Regions from separate parts of the Shewanella sp. cp20 genome, predicted to be linked through region 1. Evidence: predicted binding sites of a transcription regulator. Region 1 holds the regulator's gene; each other region holds the start of a gene.
The links. Region 1 encodes sigma-54, which starts transcription at its own class of promoters, with help from an activator protein. Its sites were predicted from a motif close to GTTGGCACGNNNNTNGNNT; they were not measured.

Region 2: a site for sigma-54 is predicted at 3,719-3,737, ahead of DB48_RS10175 (P-II family nitrogen regulator). Genes of this name have one in related genera too.
Region 3: a site for sigma-54 is predicted at 1,917-1,935, ahead of DB48_RS12700 (flagellar hook-length control protein FliK). Genes of this name have one in related genera too.
Region 4: a site for sigma-54 is predicted at 3,504-3,522, ahead of flgA (flagellar basal body P-ring formation chaperone FlgA). Genes of this name have one in related genera too.

What each region holds. Positions count from the first base shown of each region.
Region 1 is NZ_JPII01000026.1:3,843-9,290, reverse strand. It holds gene kdsC (3-deoxy-manno-octulosonate-8-phosphatase KdsC) at 1-335, shown strand, start outside; gene lptC (LPS export ABC transporter periplasmic protein LptC) at 332-889, shown strand; gene lptA (lipopolysaccharide transport periplasmic protein LptA) at 876-1,418, shown strand; gene lptB (LPS export ABC transporter ATP-binding protein) at 1,415-2,146, shown strand; gene DB48_RS08850 (RNA polymerase factor sigma-54) at 2,280-3,767, shown strand; gene hpf (ribosome hibernation promoting factor) at 3,798-4,085, shown strand; gene ptsN (PTS IIA-like nitrogen regulatory protein PtsN) at 4,088-4,531, shown strand; gene rapZ (RNase adapter RapZ) at 4,528-5,376, shown strand; gene DB48_RS08830 (HPr family phosphocarrier protein) at 5,369-5,448, shown strand, end outside.
Region 2 is NZ_JPII01000027.1:139,276-144,723, reverse strand. It holds gene DB48_RS10195 (substrate-binding periplasmic protein) at 1-188, shown strand, start outside; gene DB48_RS10190 (tetratricopeptide repeat protein) at 365-1,516, opposite strand; gene DB48_RS10185 (hypothetical protein) at 1,639-1,965, opposite strand; gene DB48_RS10180 (ammonium transporter) at 2,071-3,321, opposite strand; gene DB48_RS10175 (P-II family nitrogen regulator) at 3,335-3,673, opposite strand; gene DB48_RS10170 (hydrolase) at 3,926-4,468, shown strand; gene nrfA (ammonia-forming nitrite reductase cytochrome c552 subunit) at 4,526-5,448, opposite strand, start outside.
Region 3 is NZ_JPII01000030.1:77,959-83,406, reverse strand. It holds gene DB48_RS12700 (flagellar hook-length control protein FliK) at 99-1,814, opposite strand; gene fliJ (flagellar export protein FliJ) at 2,036-2,482, opposite strand; gene fliI (flagellar protein export ATPase FliI) at 2,512-3,852, opposite strand; gene fliH (flagellar assembly protein FliH) at 3,824-4,864, opposite strand; gene fliG (flagellar motor switch protein FliG) at 4,864-5,448, opposite strand, start outside.
Region 4 is NZ_JPII01000030.1:51,443-56,890, reverse strand. It holds gene flgD (flagellar hook assembly protein FlgD) at 1-518, opposite strand, end outside; gene flgC (flagellar basal body rod protein FlgC) at 529-948, opposite strand; gene flgB (flagellar basal body rod protein FlgB) at 951-1,349, opposite strand; gene DB48_RS12565 (CheR family methyltransferase) at 1,549-2,388, opposite strand; gene DB48_RS12560 (chemotaxis protein CheV) at 2,526-3,446, opposite strand; gene flgA (flagellar basal body P-ring formation chaperone FlgA) at 3,657-4,364, shown strand; gene flgM (flagellar biosynthesis anti-sigma factor FlgM) at 4,485-4,805, shown strand; gene DB48_RS12545 (flagella synthesis protein FlgN) at 4,812-5,237, shown strand.

The DNA.
Region 1 (5,448 bases):
GCAAGTCACAGATAGTAGAAGATCGTATGACGGCACTGGGCATCACCCACATCTACCAGGGTGTCGACAACAAGCTAGAGCCCTACCAGGAGCTGCTAAGCCTCTATAAGGTCACGCCAGAGGAAGTTGCCTACATAGGTGATGACATGGTGGACCTTCCTGTGATGGAGAAGGTGGGCCTGTCTGTCTGCGTGGCCGACGGTCACCCCTATGTGCGCCAACACGCCGACATGGTCACCCATATCAAGGGCGGTCATGGCGCCCTGCGTGAACTGACTGATCTTATTCTGCTGAGTCAGGATAAGTTTGCCTCGGCCCACGGAATGAGCATATGAACAGAGTCACCCTGGCGATCATCGCCTTCTTCGGCACCGCACTGCTGCTCTATTGGCAGGTGCAGTCGAAAAAGGGCAACGAAGATCTGGCCCTCAATAACGTCGATCGTCCCGACTATATCGTCCGGGATCTCAAGAGCGTGCAGTACAATGATGAGGGTGGCATCAACAGTCGGGTATCGGCCAGCCACATGGAACACTATGCCGAGCGCAACCTGACCTATTTTACCCAGCCCATCTATCTGGTCTATCCCGACAACGGCGATGCCCAGTGGCGCCTGAGGTCCACCAAGGGTACGCTGGACAAAAATAGCGGACGGGTCACCCTGGAAAATAATGTTATCATTGATGCCATTAGCCCAGAAGAACCGATTCAGACCATAGAGACCACCTATCTGGAGCTGGATCTCAATACTATGATTATGACATCCGACAGAAGCATTCGAGTCACAGGGCAAGATTTCCTCATTACCGGGGAAGGCTTATATGCCGATCTCAACGCACAAAATATACGACTGACGAGTCAGGTAGAAGGAACATATGAAACTAAATAGCCTTATTCTTGCGGGCCTGCTGTCCCTGGTCAGTATTGGCGCCCACGCCAAGGTAAACGACCTGCTGCAAGAGGTTAAGATCTCTGCCGCCAGCCAGGAGGCCGACATCAAGAACAACCAGATCATCTTCCACGGTCCGGTAGAAGTCACACAAGGCTCAATCAAGATTTTGGCCAGTGAGCTGCGCGCCTTCAGCAAAGAGAAGAATAGCGGCAAGATCCTCATCGCCACCGGCAACCCAGCCACCTACACTCAGGTGATGGAAGATGGCCGCCCAGCATCTGCAAGCGCCAAGGAGATACGCTACGAGCTGTCCAGCCGCACCCTGACACTGATCGGCGACGCCACCCTGGAACAGGAAGGCAGCCAGGTCACAGGCTCGCAGATCCGCTACAACATAGAGCAGCAACAGCTGATCGCCGAGAGCAGCGGCAAAGACAGAGTGATCACCATCATTCAGCCTGAGAACTATCAGGAGCAGATCCAGCCAGAACAGAAACCCGAACAGCCCAAACAGGAAAAACAATGACACACCTAACCTTGAAGGCGGAGAACCTCGCCAAGAGCTATAAGAGTCGTGCCGTTGTCCAAGACGTGAGCCTCACGGTCAAGACCGGGCAGATCGTCGGCCTGCTGGGGCCAAACGGCGCCGGCAAGACCACCACCTTCTACATGGTCGTCGGATTGGTGCAGAGCGACAAGGGCCGCATCTTTATTGACGATGACGACCTGACGCTGGATCCCATGCATCTGCGCGCCCGCAAGGGCATAGGTTATCTGCCTCAGGAAGCCAGCATCTTTCGTAAGCTCTCGGTACGCGACAACATCATGGCCGTGCTGCAGACCCGCAGCGACCTGAACAACGACGGCCGCGAAGAGGAACTGGAACACCTGCTGGAAGAGTTCCATATCACCCACATCCGTGACAGCCACGGCATGGCACTCTCTGGCGGTGAACGTCGCCGAGTAGAGATCGCCAGGGCGCTGGCCGCCAACCCTAAATTTATTCTTCTCGACGAGCCTTTCGCCGGGGTCGATCCCATCTCGGTCATCGACATCAAGAAGATCATCGAACAGCTCAAGAATCGTGGCCTGGGGGTGTTGATCACCGACCATAATGTGCGCGAAACACTAGATGTCTGTGAGAAAGCCTATATCGTCAGCCATGGTAATCTGATCGCCGAAGGCACACCCGCCGAAATCTTAGACAACCAGCAAGTACGAGCAGTGTACTTAGGTGAACAATTCAAGCTATAGTTAATCTTATAACGGGGCCACACAGAAAAACCTATCTTAGATTGTGGCCTTAGCGACTATTCGATATATTTGTCCGGCACATATAGCCAGAGCTTTCTCATTTTATAATTAGAAACAAGGGAATAGCAGTACGATGAAAGCGTCACTTCAGCTCAAAATGGGTCAGCATCTCACCATGACGCCCCAGCTACAACAGGCCATTCGTCTGTTGCAGTTGTCGTCATTAGAGTTGCAGCAGGAGATCCAGCAGGCATTAGAATCTAACCCGCTACTGGAGTTGGACGAAGAGCAGGAGAGCGCCAACGTCGAGCTGCAAGATGATGCCGTCAGCGACAACTTCGACACCAAGTACGACGACAAGATAGAGCTGGATTCGAGCCAGGATAATTCAGGTGTCGAGACCTCTGACGCCCTGACCCAGGACTCCATGCCAGACGAGCTACCGGTCGATACCACCTGGGACGAGGTCTATACCGCCTCGCCCAACTCCAGCTCGGGCGCCATGCGTGACGACGACATGCCTTTTCAGGGTGAAACCAGCGAAGGCCTGTATGAACACCTTGAATGGCAGAAGAACCTGACCCCCTTTTCCGATAACGATCTGGCCATCGCCACCGCCATCATAGATGCCATCGACGAGCGTGGTTACCTGACCCAGACCTGTGAAGATATTCTCGAGGCCATGGGCGATCCTGAGATCGAACTCGACGAGGTCGAGGCTGTTCTCAAGCGGGTACAACACTTCGATCCCATCGGCGTGGCGGCAAGGGATCTCAGCGAATGCCTGACGATTCAGCTCGCCCAATACAGCGACGACACGCCGCATATCGCCAATGCCCGCATGCTGATCAAGGAACATCTGGATCTCATCGCCGGCCGCGACTTCCGTCTGCTGATGCGCAAGACCAAACTCAAAGAAGATGACCTAAGAGATGCCATCGCCCTGATCCAGACACTCAACCCCCGTCCCGGCCTCGCCATCACCGCCAGCCGCGACGAGTATGTGATCCCGGATGTGACTGTCACCAAGAAGAAGGGACGCTGGGTGGTCGAGCTCAATCCCGACAGCATGCCCAAGATCAACGTCAATCAGCAGTATGCCGCCATGGCGCGCAGCACCAAGAGCCAGGCTGATGGCCAGTTTATTCGTGGCCACCTGCAGGAAGCCAAATGGTTCCTCAAGAGCCTGGAGAGCCGCAACGAGACCCTGCTCAAGGTGACCAACTGTATCGTCGACTTCCAACAAGGCTTCTTCGAATTTGGCGAAGAGGCGATGAAGCCCATGGTACTGAACGACATTGCCGAGGCGGTGGAGATGCACGAGTCCACCATCTCGCGTGTGACCACACAAAAATATATGCATACCCCGAGAGGGATCTTCGAACTCAAATACTTCTTCTCCAGTCACGTCGGTACCGACGATGGCGGAGAGTGCTCTTCAACAGCAATACGCGCCTTCATCAAGAAGCTGGTTGCTGCGGAAAACCAGAAAAAGCCATTGAGCGACAGCAAGATGGCTCAACTCTTGGCCGAACAGGGTATCAAGGTAGCTAGACGCACCATTGCCAAGTATCGCGAAGCGATGCTGATACCGCCGTCGAATCAGCGCAAGAGCTTATAAAACAAACCTGGAAACTGGAGGACTATCTTTATGCAAATAAACCTGACTGGGCACCATATCGAGATCACCCAATCTCTACGAAGCTACATCGAAGAGAAATTCACAAAGCTTGAACGTCATTTCGATCAGATCAATAATGTGCACGTTGTATTAAATGTCGAAAAGTTGCAACAGAAGGTTGAGGCAAAGTTACATCTCCGCGGCGGAGAAGTGTTCGCAACATCCGAACATGCGGACATGTATGCCGCGATAGACTCCCTGATTGACAAACTCGATCGTCAGGTCATTAAACACAAAGAGAAGCTTACTAAACATTAACGATGGAACTGAGTACCATCCTGCGGCCGGAGTGCACCACCTGCGCCACTCCGGGCAGTAAGAAAAAGGTACTGGAGCTTATCAGCGACTTAGCCGCTGTCCAGTACCCTACCCTCTCCTCTCAAGAAATTTTTGAAAGCCTTCTGGCTCGAGAGAAAATGGGCAGCACAGGTATAGGCAATGGTATCGCGATTCCTCACGGGCGGCTGACCAACATAGATCAACCCGTGGCCGTACTGGTTAAATGTGCTGAACCAATCGCATTCGATGCCATTGACAATCAGCCCGTCGATATCCTTTTTGCATTATTAGTGCCCGCAGATCAATGCGAGCAACATCTTAGCACCCTGGCCGCCATGGCCGAGAAGCTCAATGATAAGGCGATCATTAAGCAGCTAAGAAAGACCCAAGATGAATCCGAACTCTATCAGGTGATCACCCAATGAAATTGGTTTTGGTATCAGGACGCTCAGGATCGGGAAAATCCGTCGCGCTTAGGGTCTTAGAAGATCTAGGCTATTACTGTGTCGATAATCTGCCATTGCAGATGATGGAATCCCTGCTAGAGCAGCTCAAGGGACGCAACGATCTCGTGGCCATCAGTGTCGACGTGCGTAATATGCCGAGCGAAGAGATCCAGCTGGAAAAGCAGCTGGCCAAGCTTCCCAAAGATACCGAAATCTTAAGTTTCTTCCTCAACTCCAGCGACAGTGTGCTGCTCAAGCGCTATAGCGAGACCCGCAGACTACACCCGCTGTCACGCTCTAAGGTCTCCCTCAAGGAGGCGATACAGCTCGAAGGTAAGTTACTGGATCCCATCGCTAAACTGGTGGATCACTACATAGATACCTCCAACCTCAACATCTATGAGCTAAGCGACAAGGTTCGCGAGATCCTGCTAGGCACTGTGGATAAAGAGTTGGTGATCAACTTCGAATCTTTCGGCTTTAAATATGGCATGCCAAGCGAAGCCGACTTCATGTTCGACGTACGCTTCCTGCCAAACCCCCACTGGGAGCCAGAGCTGAGGCCCTTAACCGGCCTGGACGAGCCTGTGCAGCAGTTTCTCAGTCAGCAGCCACTGGTCAACAAGTTCATCTGGCAGATCGAAAACCTGCTGGAGACCTGGTTGCCTCACCTCGAGCGCAACAACCGCAGTTACCTCACCATCGCCATCGGCTGCACCGGCGGTCAGCACAGGTCTGTCTATGTGACCGACCAGCTCGCCAAGCTGTTTAACAAGGGCCAGCATAAGGTGCAGGCTCGCCACAGAGAGCTAAAGCATGACTAAGTTGGCTCGCCAGCTGACCATCTGCAACAAACTGGGGCTACACGCCAGGGCGGCGACCAAGCTGGCGGTACT
Region 2 (5,448 bases), on a different contig from region 1:
CCCTTCTGGCAACGGTTCGCCATCCCCTGTTTGCGCCGGCTCCACGCAAGATAGCCTGTCACAGCCAAGCCATTGCAGAAAAAATAGACTTGGGTATCGCCCAGTTGGACAGAGAGGAAGCTGAGGAGAAAAGCCGAAGCATCGACTCAGCGCCAGAGCCTGAGAAGATGCCTGTAGAGCTAAAATAGTGTCGGTATTCGCTGGCGATTCAAATCGCTTCATTCAACCAGGATAGGCATGACATGAAAGACGCCTCTCACAGGCGCCTTATTTATGAATACCTTGGTAAAAAATACCTTAGTGAATAAATGCCTTAATTAATAAATACCTTGGTTAATAAATGCCTTAGTTAATGAATACAGGGTTAATGAATACCTTGATGCGACTGCATCGCCTGCAACTTGGCCTGATAGCGTCGCTGGTTATATTCATCCACAGATAAGGACAAGGCCTTTTGCATATTCAGCTTAGCCCTGCGCTCATCCCCCGTGGCCCAATAGGCTCTGGAGAGACCGAAGTAAAACTCATGGCGATAGTCAGCCTTCTCCACCGCGCGTTTGTACCAGGCCAACGCGGTCTGGTACTCGTGCTCTGAATAGGCCTGCTGCGCCATGTCATAGTAATAATAGGGATTACGGATCCTGACCAGTTCCAGGGTCTTATGTACCTCAGCCCACTCCTCTAATCTGTCTTGGCTGGCCAGCAGCACACTGTAATTAAACAGGGCATTCATATCCTCACTGTCTTGGGATAACGCCAGCTTATAGAGGGTCTCCGCCCTATCATCCAACCCCTTGTAGCGGTAGAGAATTGCCAGAGTATTCAAGGCGGGTATAAAGTCGGCCTTCAACATGAGGCTCTGTTTCAGGTAGGCATAGGCCTGATCGTAACGTCCCTCAACCAGCGACTCCGCCGCGACATTGTTATAGAACATCGCCATGACGGTAGTTCTATCGATACGCCGCTTAGCGTAGCCACGCATGGTACGTTCGGGCAGAAAATCGATCTGCAGCGCATTTTTGTCGGCAAGGAAGGTATCACTCGTCTCTCGTGGAATGAGGCGCAGATTGATGTGACCATTCACCAGATAGAAATCACCGGCCTTATCCCACACGGGCGGAACCTCGACCTCTTGAAACTCGACATCGACCCCTAAGGCATCGGCCAGCGAGGCACTCAGCAGCACCAGCGACAGGCAGTTACCTGCCCTGGCATCAAAGGTATCGGCGGGGATCTTGGTCAGATTATCTCGGTACTTGAAGCCACCCTTATCGGCATTGATGTAATTAGCCAGCCACAAGTTGGCGGCAATATAGTCCCTTGCCATTCGGCTACGCTTATAATCTTGCCGCAGATCCACAGTTACCTGTGTGGGCAATGCAAACAGCTTATCTGGGGTGACTTGAACCGCTACCGCCGTGAATTCTTCGTCGGCAAAGTATTGATCTATATTAGCGAGGGTTTCCTTACCCGGGCCGCTGGCACAACCGCTCACTATGAAGCATAACAACAACATAGCGCGCCTATACTCAAATAGCCTTTTCATATTAAACCTACGCTGATGAGGGCACCGTAAGATCTATCATAAAGTAGGCTTTTTCATTTTGCCCCACGCAAAGCGTTACAAAATATTAACAATCACTGAGCAACTGGCGGATCGACCTGAATATAGAGCTGCATGGGAGCCGTGCCCTCGTCTCGATACTGATAGGGACGATAGAAATTCGCGCCACAACGATAGTAGGCATAGGGCAGCTTAAACATCACACAGCCCAGGGGGAGACTCTGTAATATCTTAATCTGTTGCTGCATACGCAAAGATTCTCGCCACGCGAAATCCTGCTGCACCTTATCGCGCACGGCAAAGGCATCGAAAGGCTCACTCGACTTACGCACCACCACCTGGCCCGCCTGCAGCTGAGCCGACATCAGCATCAAAACCAATACCCAGAGAGACTGCTTCATGTTAACGCTCCTCACACCATCCCTGTCGATAGCATAATACAAAAAACAGGGTCCGCACCATGAGGCACGGACCCTGTTTATCAGACTATCTAGTCTAGAGGAGTATCAGCTGGCGCTCTTGAGCGAGACAAACTCAGGATAGGCATCGATACCACAATCCGATGCGTCCATGCCGTTGTACTCTTCCTCTTCAGAGACACGGATACCCATGGTGACCTTGAGTAGATACCAGGCCGCAAAAGAAGCCGAGAACACCCAGGCGAAGATAACAGCCGCACCATAGAGCTGACCCAACAGCGTCGCATCGGCATTTGATAGTGGCACTAACACCAGACCAAACAGACCGGCAACACCGTGTACCGAAATCGCGCCGACAGGATCGTCAATCTTGATTCGATCGAACATCACGATAGAGAAGACCACCAGACCACCGGCTACCAGGCCGATAACCCCGGCCAGAGGCAGCGAAGGCGACAGCGGATCGGCGGTGATCGCCACCAGGCCCGCCAAGGCGCCGTTTAAGATCATGGTCAGATCCGCCTTACCCCATACCATCTTACAGACCACCAGGGCTGAGACGGCGCCGAACGCGGCTGCAGAGTTGGTGTTGACGAAGATCTTCGCCACCGCCGAGGCATTTTCGGCATCAGACACCAGTAGCTGAGAGCCACCGTTAAAGCCGAACCAACCCATCCACAGAATGAACATACCTAGGGTAGCCATAGGCAGGTTTGAACCTGGGATAGGGTTAACCTGACCGTTAGGGCCATACTTGCCCTTACGAGCGCCGAGCAACAAGACGCCTGAGATCGCCGCGGCTGCGCCCGCCATGTGCACTATGCCACTGCCGGCAAAGTCGACAAATCCCGCCTCTGAGAGGAAACCGCCGCCCCAGGTCCAGTTACCCTCGATTGGATAGATAAGCCCTGTCATCACCACAGAGAAGATCAGGAAGGCCCACAGCTTCATACGCTCGGCAACGGCGCCAGAGACGATAGACATAGCCGTCGCCACAAACACCACCTGGAAGAAGAAATCCGACTCCAGCGCATGGTCGGCATCACTGGCCTGAGCACCAATGAGACTGGCGAACGAAGGTAACCAGCCGCCCTCGGCGTTATCCACATACATGATGTTGTAACCCACCACCAGATACATGATACAGGCGATAGAATAGAGACAGACGTTCTTGGTTAAGATCTCTGTGGTGTTCTTAGAGCGAACCAGGCCCGCTTCCAACATGGCAAAGCCCGCCGCCATCCACATCACCAGCGCGCCTGAGATCAAGAAATAAAAGGTGTCGAGCGCAAACCTCAACTCAGATACTGTCGCACCTAATTTTACTAACTCTTCCATTGGAATTACCCCCTTAAAGTGCTTCGTTATCGAGTTCGCCGGTACGGATACGGATCACCTGATCGAGATCCGTCACAAAAATCTTGCCGTCGCCTATCTTGCCCGTGTGCGCCGCCGCCACGATGGACTCGATAAGGTGATCGACATTTTCAGCCTTAGTCGCGATATCCAGTTTGACCTTAGGCAGAAAATCTACCTGGTATTCGGCGCCACGATAGAGCTCAGTATGGCCTTTCTGACGTCCGAATCCCTTCACCTCGGTCACCGTCATCCCCTCAATCCCCAACCCTGCAATGGCTTCTCGCACATCATCGAGTTTGAATGGCTTGATTATTGCGCTGATTAATTTCATTACCGCCTCCGACTCATCTTAGTATTCTTGCTGATGCCAAAGGCAATTCAATCATCAGGCCAATATTACAAACCCTTAACATTCATAAACTTAGTAATACAGGCTCACTTAGGGCTGAATACAAATGCACCAAATAGGTGCGGCTATGCATTGGCTGCACAGAAATAGCGCAGCCAACTATTCGACTTATGACGGATTGGTAGAGGGGATTATCTGGGTATCATGGAGTCACCACCCATTGAGGAGCGCCCCATGTTAAAACCACAGAAATGTGTGCTGATCATCGTCGATGTTCAAGGAAAGCTGGCTACCCTGATGCACCAAGCCGAGGAACTTGAAGCCCGGCTTATCACACTGATCAAGGCGGCCGAGCTGTTTGAGATCCCAGTCATCTGGCTCGAACAACTCCCCGATAAGCTAGGCGCCACCAGCCCGGCGTTAGCTGAGCTACTTGCGCCTCACTATCAGCCTATCGCCAAGGCAACTTTTAGCGCCTGGCAGGCCGAGCCCTTCAGACAGGCATTGCGCCAGTATGACAGGCCCAAGGTGCTGCTCGCCGGTATAGAGACCCATATCTGCGTCTATCAGACCTGCCGGGATCTGCTGGATAACAGTTACGAGGTGCACCTGGTGACAGACGCCGTCTCCTCGCGAACACAAGCCAATAAGATCTTGGGCAGCGAGATAATGGCGCAGCACGGCGCGCTGTTGACCAACAGCGAATCTCTACTGTTCGAGCTGCAGGCTGAGGCCAACGGCGACAGGTTCAAGGCCTTATTGAAGATGATTAAATAAGATCAGACATAAAAAAGCCCCGGATAACCGGGGCTTTTACTATGCAGGGGGGAGAAATTAGTAAGTTGCTTCGCGCTTCTTAGCTTCGGCATCCCACTTAGGAAGTACAGTCTTCTTGAACTCTTCCTTGTCGCCATTCAACTTCTTCATATCCATACCCAGCGCAGCTTGTGCCTTAGCCTTGGTAGAGACATCAGGGAAGGCGATAGGTTGCTTGACACCTTTCTTCGCTAGCAGCTGAGCAAGCTTAACACGAGCATCACCAGCCTTATCTACCGAGGTACCTAATATACGCAGTGCTTCATCAGCCGCGTGAGCCGCAACACCGTGAGAGGCAGTTGCATAGTCCCAGCGCCATTGTGAATGACGGATATCCATTAAGATAGGCTTCATTTCAGCTTCGGTTGCACCGGCATCCCAAGCGGCTTTAGCTTCGAAGTGTGCTTTAACTAACTGAGATTCAGCTCGTGCTTTAAGGTCAGCGACCTTCGCTTTACGTTCTTTAGTTAGGTTAACCATGAACTCTTTGCTTTGAGTATGACAAGTCGCACAAGTCTCTTCGAAGCGATCGAATGGATTACCTACCTTATGGTCTGTAAACTTACGGCCTTCAGCATTCTTCACTTTAGGCATGTGACAGTCGGTACAGGTCACATTGTTCTTACCGTGTACACCCAGCTGCCAAGTTTCATAACCTGGGTGCTGTGCTTTCAGCATAGGCGTCTTAGAAACAGCATGTGTCCAGTCTTTGAACTCCATGTTGTCGTAGTAGACTTCCATCTGCTCAACAGTTGTACCCATATCCCATGGGAATTTCACGAAGCCCTTACGATCTTTGGTCTTCTCGAAGTAGTACTCTACGTGACACTGGCCACAAACCATAGACTGCTTGTCTTTCTTAGAAGCCTTGTCAAACGGTGTGCCTAGTGTAGCCATTGCGCGCTCGGCGAATGGACGTGACATGCGTAGCTTAGAAGAGC
Region 3 (5,448 bases), on a different contig from region 1:
TCTTATCCCTATCACGCTCGGCTTACACTCAGCATAGTCATGATTTTTTAGCGCATATCAAACGATTGGGCAATCATACCAACCTATAGGTTACCTGCTTACGCGTAATAATCTATACCCGAACGATAACTTGTTGCGTTATTCGACACTAACAGGCTCTCTTCTGCCGAAATTTCATCCATCTCAGCCAGACCATGGCCGCCTCCTTCGCCCTGCTCGCCGCTACCGTCCTGCTCTTTACCGCCTTGGGAGACATTACTGTCGGTCAGCTGCATCCCCTGCTCGGCCAAAAGCTCTCGCAAACGCGGGATAGCCTGCTCGACCAGATCCCGTGTCTGGGTCTGAGTCACATGGAACTGCACCTGAGTCTGATCGCCCTGCACCTGAACCCGTACCATCATGTGGCCAAGCTCGGGTGGGTCCAAGCGAATCTCCGCCTGTTGTACACCTTGGCTCACCATGGCGACCAGCTGCTGACGCATCACGGGGGAGAACTTTTGGATCATCTCCTGCATCTGAACCACAGGTTCACCCTGAGGCTTGATAGACATCTGATATTGCGGGATGGCCTCGCTTCTTACCCCTTGCAATCCCTGTAGCGACAAGCCGTTAAGCTTAGTATCAGGTGCAACATCGCTCATCTCGCCAACCTTTGACGACATGGCAACGGAGAGGTTAGCCTCCCTCAAGAGCTCTTGCGCCCCCTTGGCATCGCCACGGGCTTCGGCAAGTTTGCCAACGCTGTTTTGTGTCTGCTCGACGGCTAGCTTGGCTTCACTAAATTTAGACTCGCCTAACTTGGCTTCACCCAACTTAGACTCACCGAATTTGGCCTCGCCCAATATGGCTTTAGCCCCTTTGTCATCGCCCGCACCATCTAAGCCGTTCGCCTTCATAACAGAGGCTAGGCCCCCTTGGCTAGACTCAACTTGACCAAGACCTGCCTGACCAATACCAGTTTGGCTGATTTGAGAGTCACTGGCGCCGCCAGCCGTCTGTGATGGTACAACTTGAGAAGAAGCCGCCGGGGTTTGCGATTGACCGGCCAGGGCGGCGAGATACTGCTTGGCGTCACTTATTAGCGCCGCGAGATTTGCCTCATCTGTCTCTATGGCCTTGCCTTGGCCCTGAGCCAGCTTTCCTTTATCTGTCACACCATGAATAAGCCCCTCGAGCATCTGGGGCGGCAAGGCCATCAATTCATCCTCGGACAAACCCGTCTGGGCCATCACCTCATTCAGGGCTTCATCGGGAAGGTGCGCTAGGATAGCCTCGCTACCTACTCCATTAGGATTGATAACCGGCTGGATATGATCGTCCCCGGCGCCAGGCTTAAGTGACTCGCCTATGCCTTCTAACACTTCTTTTTCAGCGTCGACTCTATCCTTAGCCCCCTTTACCAAGCTAGGAAACAACTCGTTATCGGCAGAAGACTCACCATCACCTTCACCCGGCGGCAAAATGACGCCGTCGGCGGCAAACTCCACCTCATCCCCTAACTTGTTGGCAAGCTGGATCTGCGCCAGCACATTGGAGACATCGTCGCTATCTTTGTCCTGATCAGAGTCCTTAGCTTGCTTAGCACCGGCCTTGGCGACGCTATCGCCAGCAGCCAGGTTATCGGCCGGGTTTTGCGGGCGCGACTTCGCAGGTGAACTCTTCTCATCCTGACTGCTTACCTTAGCCAAAGCCTCTGAAAAACCTTTGTTTTCTGACTTTGACTCGGCAGTCGCATCGGACGAACTGGGCAACACCCCGCCTTTCTCTTTGCCGGACTCGACATTGGATAGGAGTATCTGGGTCATCTGTGGCATGCTTCCTCCAACACTCATTTGGGGCTCGCTAAGTTCACGTGCCGCCCGAGCGTCAATTATTCGCTATCGCTATGGACTCAATAGCCCTTACTAACCAAAATCTAGCAATAAAAATGCCAAGTTAATAACAACTAGGGTTAAAAAAGACGCGGTTTGATAAGAGAGGCCTAAGGGGAAATAAAGCGGCGAATGCCTCCGCAGCTCTCATGGAAGGGCAAAGGTTAACGAGTGGACTGACGGAAGAACTGCTGAGAGGCAAACTCGTCGATCATCTTTTGTTCCTGTTTAGCCTCGAATTTTTGTTTAGCCTCGGCCTTATGGCTCAACAACAACTCGACCGCCTTGCGCTTTTGTTGCTTACCCTGCCAATATTCCTGCGCCTTCACACGCTGCTTGTCGGTTTCGGCGACGGCGAATACCTGCTTGTCGATCGCCTCATCGATTTGACGAATGAACTGATGAAATTGATGATAGCTACTGGCGGCAATCACTTGCCCCTGTTTACCTTCCATCTGTTTCATGTAGTCCAAACGGTACTGCCGAAGGGCATCGAGCTGCTGCCGGCACTTGTTGAGGGTCAGCTGCACACCTCGAAGCTGAGTCGCCGCAGCTTCCTCTGCCTCGAGGGCTAACTTGAGTACTGTCTCTAAGGGGTCATGTTTTGCCATGGCAGTTTCTCTCTCGGATTAGTGCCAGGCTAGACCTGACACTGGGCACTTAACTGCCCCAGCATCAAGGCGCTGGAATCGAAGCTGATGGCCTCCTTCATGGTCTGCCTCAAGAAGGCATTCATGGCAGGCTGCAGCCGAATGGCGTTGTCGATACGTGGGTCGCTCCCCTGGGTATAGGCACCGATAGAGATAAGATCGCGGTTCTGTTGATACAGAGAATACATCTGCTTCACCCGCCGCGTCGCCTCGAGATGCGCATCGCTGATCACCATTGGTGCCACACGGCTGATAGAGGCCTCGACATCGATGGCGGGATAATGGCCAGAATCGGCTAGCGCCCGCGATAATACGATGTGGCCATCGAGGATCGCCCTCGCCGCATCGGCGATGGGGTCTTGCAGATCGTCCCCCTCGGTAAGCACGGTATAAAAAGCGGTAATTGAGCCCTGTCCTGCGCCGCCATTACCGGCGCGCTCCACCAGTTTGGGCAACTTGGCAAATACAGAAGGCGGATAACCTTTAGTCGCAGGTGGCTCACCGACCGCCAGAGCGATCTCACGCTGCGCCTGGGCGTAACGGGTCAGGCTGTCCATCAAGAGCAGCACGTTATAACCCAGGTCACGAAAGTACTCGGCGATGCGGGTCGAGGTCTCACAGGCCCTTAAGCGCATCAGCGGAGAGGTATCGGCGGGCGCCGCCACCACCACGCTGCGGGCGCGTCCCTCGGCCCCCAGGATCTCTTCGATAAATTCTTTGACCTCTCGGCCACGTTCCCCGACCAGGCCCACCACAATCACATCGGCCGTGGTCCCCCGGGTCATCATGCCCAGCAGCACACTCTTACCCACGCCGGAACCGGCAAACAGGCCCATACGCTGGCCCTTACCCACGGTCAACATGGCGTTGATAGCGCGAACGCCGACATCCAAAGGTTCGCTGATGGCGCGGCGCGCCAGGGGGTTTAACATGGTGGCGTGGCGAGTGGCTCTCTGATCGGTATGCAGCTGGCCCAGGCCATCTATCGGCGCGCCATTACCGTCAAGCACGCGGCCAAGCAGGCCCATGCCGACATTCAGCCCGGTCTGCTCACCCAGTGGCGTCACCTTGGCGCCAGGCATCACCCCACTGAGTTCCTCGATGGGCATCAGATAGAGTAGCTTGTCGTCAAAGCCTATTACCTCGGCGATCAGATCCCCTGCCATGGTGGCTATGCTGCACAGGCTCCCCACGGGCGCCTTGCAACCGGTGGCCTCCAGGGTGAGACCCACCACGCGCACCAGCTGGCCCGACGCCTCGGGCATAAATGGCGCGACCGCCTGGGTATGGTGTCTTAGCTTATCAAGTAGTCGGCTTTGACGTGTCTTCATCTGGGCTCGTCTCTTGCGGTGCATCACCAGGTATTGGCTGTTCGCCCTGCTCTACCTGTGTCGAGGTATCGACAGCGGCCTGGCTTTTAGTTTCCTCGGTATTAGTTTCCTGGGTATTAGTTTCCTGGCTATCTGTCACCTTATGGCCGCCCTGTACTGCCTCACCATGATGGGATTGAGGCTCGGGGACCTTCTCCATGGCGGCAAGCTGTTGCAACCTCTGCTGCTCCAGGCGTTCTTCACTGGCAACCAGCTTATCGAATACGGCTTTTATTCTATGCTCAAGGCCCATGTCGACCCGGCTACGGCTGTTGCTCACTATGCATTCGCCGCGGCTCAAGGTGGGGTCAGCCTCTAATTCCCATCGGTTTCTCGTCAGCTGGGCACTCTCATAGAGTCGCTCGACAATCGCCAGATCGTCGGGGTGCAGACGCAGATGGGCCCCCTCCTCTTTGAGCGGCAGCGCGTCGACGCCTTGACGCAGGGCCGCCAGAATATGTTCGGGGTGTGTCTTTAACTCATGGCCGATCACCGCCTTGGCCAGCGTCATGCTCAGTTGTACCAAGGCTTGTTCGATTTCGGTATCGAGCAATGAGAGTGGCATTGATAGCTGCTGCATCAAGGCTTCAAATTGAGCAATCGTCTGTTTCGCCTCGGTAAGGCCGGCCTCCATTCCCTGAGCTTCGCCTTGACGATAACCTTCCTCATGCCCCTGCTCTAATCCTTGGAGTCGCCCCTCTTCCAGCCCTTTAGCCATACCGGCTGCTTGGCCCTGAGCAAAGCCTTCGGCCTCGGCCTCGGCGCGGATCGATTCTATCTCTTCCAAGGTGGGCGGCATCACAGGCTCATCGACCGGCTTGACGGCCTTTTGCGGGGCGATGCGCCCAAACATATTCTCCTTGGGCTCATCCACGCTAGGGGTTACATCGGGCAGCTGCCAATGGCTAAAATCGGCTTGGGTCCCTTGTGTATCGTGGCCCTCTTGGGCTTTCTTGTCACCGGACATGGTCATTAGAGGAACTCTTCTCCACCACTACCACCTAAGATGATCTCTCCAGCGTCACTCAGGCGACGAGCGATAGAGAGGATCTCCTTCTGAGCCACTTCCACTTCGCTGATCCGTATTGGGCCCATGGCCTCGAGATCGTCTTTAAGCAGCTCGGCGGCGCGTTTGGACATGTTGCCGAGTATCTTCTCTTTGAGTTGATCGTCCGCCCCCTTAAGGGCCTTCATCAACACATCCTGCTGCACTTCACGCAGCAAGGTCTGAATACCCATGTCGTCGACATCGGCCAGGTTTTCGAAGACAAACATCAAATCTTGGATCTGCTGCGCCATCTCTTCGTCTGTCTCGCGCATGGTCTCCATTAGCTGGCTCTCGACGCCCGTATCCAGGTAGTTCATGATGTTGGCTGCCGCTTTGAGGCCGCCCATCTTCGCCGCCTGGGCACCGCCCTGACCGGCAAACTGTTTTTCCATGATGTCGTTAAGCTCTTGCAGCGCCGCCGGTTGTACCTCTTCGAGGTTGGCGATGCGCATCATCAAGTCGAGACGGGTATTCTCGGGCGCCTGGGCAAAAATTTCGGCTGCCTGATC
Region 4 (5,448 bases), on a different contig from region 1:
TTAACCAACTGCCCCTTCTCATCTTCGATGCGTACCGTGATCGACTCGATCGGCTCCGGCGTACTGATCACCCCTTTCAGCACAGGCTCTTCCGCCGAAATATGCCCGGTATCCGATGGGATCAACACCTTCTGTCCCACTAGTCCCGAGGCCTGCAACGCCTGACTCGAGGTCATCACAGTATTAAGATTGACGATCTCCTCGTTGAGCTTAGTGATGCCGTCCACGGTAGAGAAGGATGCCATCTGAGCGATCATCTGGTCGTTATCCACCGGCTTAAACGGATCTTGCATCGACAACTGCTGACTGAGTAAGGAGAAGAAATCCTCCTGGGTCAGCTCCTGGCTCTTGGCCTCAGGAATCGACGACTCCTCTTGCAGGCGCATGCTGTCGAGAAAAGGATTTCCCGTGGTCTGGGTGGTTGCCTGACTACTGGAAGCCTGAGGCGCCACCGTCTTGGCGCTCTGGGTCGAACTGTTTGGCGCAACCTGAGTATTTAATGGATTAACTAGGCTCACGACTTACCCCCTAGGAATTGCCAATGCGTAAGGTTTGCTGAAGCATAGACTTTGCTGCATCGGCAACCTGCACGTTCATCTGATAGGAGCGAGACGCCGAGATCATGTTGGCCATCTCCTCCATCACATTGACATTTGGCTTATAAATAAACCCATCGGCGTCCGCTAATGGATGATCCGGCGAATACTCTTTCTGCAACGGCTTGTCACTCTCGACGATACCGGCCACCTTTACCGCCTGACTGGTCTGCTGCTGATGGCTGGCCTTAGCCAGCTCCGCCTCAAACACAGGATGGCGGGCGCGATAGGTCTTATCCACACTGCTGGAGACCGAATCGGCATTGGCGATGTTACTGGCAGTGGTATTCAGCCTCACAGACTGAGCAGACATGCCGGAGCCTGCCACATTGAAGATATTAAAAAGGCTCATGATTACGTTCCTTTAAGGGCTTTTTTCAGGCCGGAAAACTTACCGTCAAGAAAACCTAACGACATCTGATATTCGAGCGCATTCTGCATAAACTCAGACTGTTCCTGCTGAATATCCACCGTATTGCCATCACCGGTATCGGGCTGATTTGGTACCCGATAACTAATGTGTTGCTGAGAAAGCGCCGCCAAGTCGAAGTGTTTCTCGTTGCTACGGCTCATCGCCAGCCCGCCTTGGGCCGTGCGCGCCGCCTGTAGCGCCTTATCAAAATCAAGGTCTTTCGCCTTGTAATGGGGGGTATCGGCATTGGCGATATTTGACGAGATCACCTCGGCCCGCGCCGATCGTATCCCCAAGGTATACTGATGTATCCCCAATGCCTTATCGAAACTAATCGCCATAAAATTGCCTCCACACACGAATGTCATAAACAAAGCAATACTTGTGCCAATAAAATCGACTCTAGGTAACTTGCACAGATAGATGCGCGATAGAAAGGCAAGGCATAAAAAATGCCAGCGATTGCTGGCATTTGAAACTTGATAGCGAACTCAGAGAGTTAGCACTTTAACTGGCTAAACTTGCACCCTAGCAAGTGCATCAGGTCCGCTTCTGGTAATAGATACCCGGATTACACCTGACCATGTCAAACTCGTCGGTCAAACCGGCAATCGACTCGGATGCCCCCAGAAACAGTATGCCCTTGGGATTAAGGGCGGCAGCAAATTGCCGCAGTATCTTGGCCTTTGCCTCTGGGGCAAAATAGATAAGCACGTTACGACAGAAAATGATGTCGAACTTACCCAGCAAGGTATAGCTCTCGAGCAGGTTGTGCGCCCTGAAATTCACCAGACGCTTGACGTTGGGCTTCACCACCATGGAGCCAGTGCCCGTGGGTTCAAAAAACTGACGTTTGCGCTCATCGGACAAGCCACGGCCCAGGGCAAGGTTGTCATATTCGGCAACCTTACAGCGCTCTAGCATTGAGGGTGACAGATCCGTTGCCAGAATAGTCGCGCTGCCGGGCAAGGCACCAGGCTTACGCTGCTGGTATTCCAAGATAGTCATGGCCAACGAATAGGGTTCCTGCCCCGAGGAACAGGCGGCCGACCAGATCTTCAGCGGACGCCCCAAGCGGGCATATTCGGGCAAGAGGTTATTGGCTAACAGCTCGAAGGGATAGCGATCGCGAAACCACAGGGTCTCGTTGGTGGTCATGGCGTCGATCACCTCGGCACGAAGTTGCCGCTCGGTGGGCTTCATCGAATGTTTAACCACTTCAGATAATGAGGGAAGATTATATTTCCCCATCAGAGGCGCGAGTCGACTACGAACCAAATATTGCTTATTGTCGCCCAACACAATACCGCTGTGTTGTTCCAGAAATAATTTAAATTGGTTGTACTCGGCTTCGGCAAGTGATTTATTCGGCACCTTGATATCCCAATATCAAAAAAGAAAACAGGCTACAACATACACTATAGCAAGCGTTGCAGAGGTCAGCGTTATACATTAGCTAACTCACTGATACAAGCCTAAACTTACCAAATTTAGGCTCAGGCCCAACTTAGTACAAATTACAAACTAAGATGTTTATTCACCGCTGCCGCTAATTCATCAGGATTAAATTTCGCGATAAAGTCATTGGCACCCACCTTCTCGACCATGGCCTGGTTAAATACGCCGCTAAGCGAAGTATGTAACACCACCTTAATGTCTTTCAATTTCGGGTTGTCGCGGATCTCAGCCGTCAGGGTATAGCCATCCATCTCTGGCATCTCGATATCAGAAATGATCAGAGGGATCTCATGGGCCACGTTATCCATCTCGGCAGCGACTGTCACCAGTTTCTCTAACGCCTCACGACCATCTTTAGCGGTATCTATCTGCAGACTCAATGATTCGAGGGCACGAATAATCTGCTTGCGCGCCACGGCCGAGTCGTCGATCACCATGATGTGATAATGACGCTCCCTGTCTATGGTCAGCTGCTCGTCGACCTCTTGACTGATCTGGGTCTTGACCGGCGAGATCTCATCGAGGATCTTCTCGACATCGAGAATCTCCACCAACTCGCCTTCAATCTCGGTCACGGCGGTCAGGTAAGAGTATCGGCCCGCCCCTTGTGGCGGCGGCATGATGGCTTCCCAATTCATGTTGATGATGCGCTCGACCGACTTAACTAGGAAGCCCTGCACACTGCGGTTGTACTCTGAGATGATGATGAAACAACCTTCGGTATCTTCAATCGGTCTACCGCCGGTAGCCGCACTAAGGTCGATCACCGAAATCGTCTGGCCGCGAATATGGGCCACGCCTCTCACAAAAGGATTAAGCTTAGGCAGACCGGTCAGCGGCGGGCACTGCAGTACCTCTTTCACCTTAAATACGTTAATACCAAACCGTTGCCGCCCGTTTAATTTAAACAGCAATAGTTCTAAGCGGTTTTGTCCTACGAGTTGGGTGCGTTTGTTAACTGATTCAAGAATACTCGACATAATGCCTTTGCCCTGTTGTCGGGTGAATGCGAAGCCGTTCCCATGATAAATATGAGTATAGGCATACTAATTGCTTTATCTAGTTATATGACAACCAGACCTTTACTTTGTCAAATTTATGACACTCATTTCTCACAAAAAAATGGCAAAGCCTTGGCGCTTCAAACGAAGTATAGGTGTAATCTGGCTAATCAAGCTAGTCAATTCATTATGAAAGTAAATTTTGCATATTTTCTGTTTTTGTTACTCATCTCTCTGCCCTTAAAGGCGGCGGAGACGACCAGTGTCCCCTCTGTATCGACCATAGCGCGATTAGCTACAGAGGTAGTACAGGAAAAAATTATCTTACCCCAGGACGCCAAGGTCATTATTACCCCCCAAAGCCTGGATACCCGGCTAAAGCCCCCCGCCTGTTTGGGTGAGCCTAAGGCGGAAATCGCCAGCGACCGAGCCATCAGTAAAAACAACACAGTCAAGATCAGCTGCGATAGCCCAGATCTCGACTACCCCTGGCAGATCTATATTTCGGTTCGTGTCGAGGTGCTCTTCCCTGTGGTGGTCGCCAATCAGACCTTGGGGCCCGGCGGTCTCATCGAGCTGGATCAAATACGTCTCGACTATGTCGAGCAGAACCAGCTCAGGGGCCAGCAATTTGATGACCCAGCGGCGGTGACTGGCACCCGGGTGAAGCGAAGAATCCCAGCCAATCAGCCTCTGTTTGCCGGTAACCTCTGCTTTGTCTGCAAGGGAGATATCGTTGCCATCTATGCGCGATCCGATAATTTCGAGATAAAAACCAACGGTGAAGCGTTAAAAGATGGTAACCTTGGCGATAAGATACGGGTGCGCAATAGCCGCTCTAACAAGACAGTTGATGCACACGTGACAGGCATTGGCGAAGTGGAAGTCAGGATGTGATCCTGATGACCTTTGACGCGCAAAAATTTATACTGTTTTTTGAAACTTTATCCTAAAGCTTTGACCATGAGTGCCGATAGACAAGTATGTTGATCTCATTTATGTAAGTTGGACCCCACAATGCCTATAGATATTAAGCACGTAAATACAAACACTAACAACCGGGTTGGCAATGCCAGCGCGAAAGCCTCGCAGCACAAAGGTGCGACTGCTGCCACTAACGCTCCATCACAGACGGTGAAGAGCGACTCAGTCTCTATCACCTCTCAGGCACAGCAACTACAAAGCGCCCAGGCCAAGTTAAATGACATTCCTGAAATCGATATCAAGAAGGTCGAACAGATTAAGGCCGCGATTGCCGAGGGACGCTATAAGATAGATGCCGACAAACTCGCCACTAATATCGCGCAGTTTGAGAAGGAACTTCAGGATCTTAACTAATTCGTTATGACGCAGATAATCGATATCATCGCCAATCAACACAAGTTACTGGACAGCTTAAAGCAGACCATCACGGCAGAGAAGGATGCGCTGATCGCACAAGATGCGGATCAGTTGCTGCGTCTCGCCAGTGAAAAGGCCCAATTGTTAAATGAGATCAAACTAGGTGATACCGAATTAGCTGCGCATCCTGAACTCCCTAGGCTCACTCAGGAGCCCCAGCTTATTGCCCAGGTCGACAACGCCAAGCAGGCATTAGCGGAGTGTAAACAGCTTAACGAGCAAAATGCCGCGCTTATCGAGCACAGCATGGCCAGCGTCAATCGTTTCTCCCAGGCCCTTCAGGCCAGTCGTAACGCCAATAGCCTCACCTATGACGGCAAGGGCAAGACCTCGACCATCTCGACGCTCGGCAATAATCTAAAGGCCTAGCCATCCCTTAAAAGCAATCTATAGACATAAAAAAAGCCTCTTTAACAGAGGCTTTTTTATTGCTGGCGAATAGGGCCAGTTGCTCTTTCAAGTTTAATTTTTGTTCAATCTAAACGCGTTTTGCGCGAGGCGAGAGCCATGAAGCATAGTTACTCTATGTGAATGGCGAACAACAAAGTGCAGCGCGCGTTTAGATGAACCCGTTGGGCAG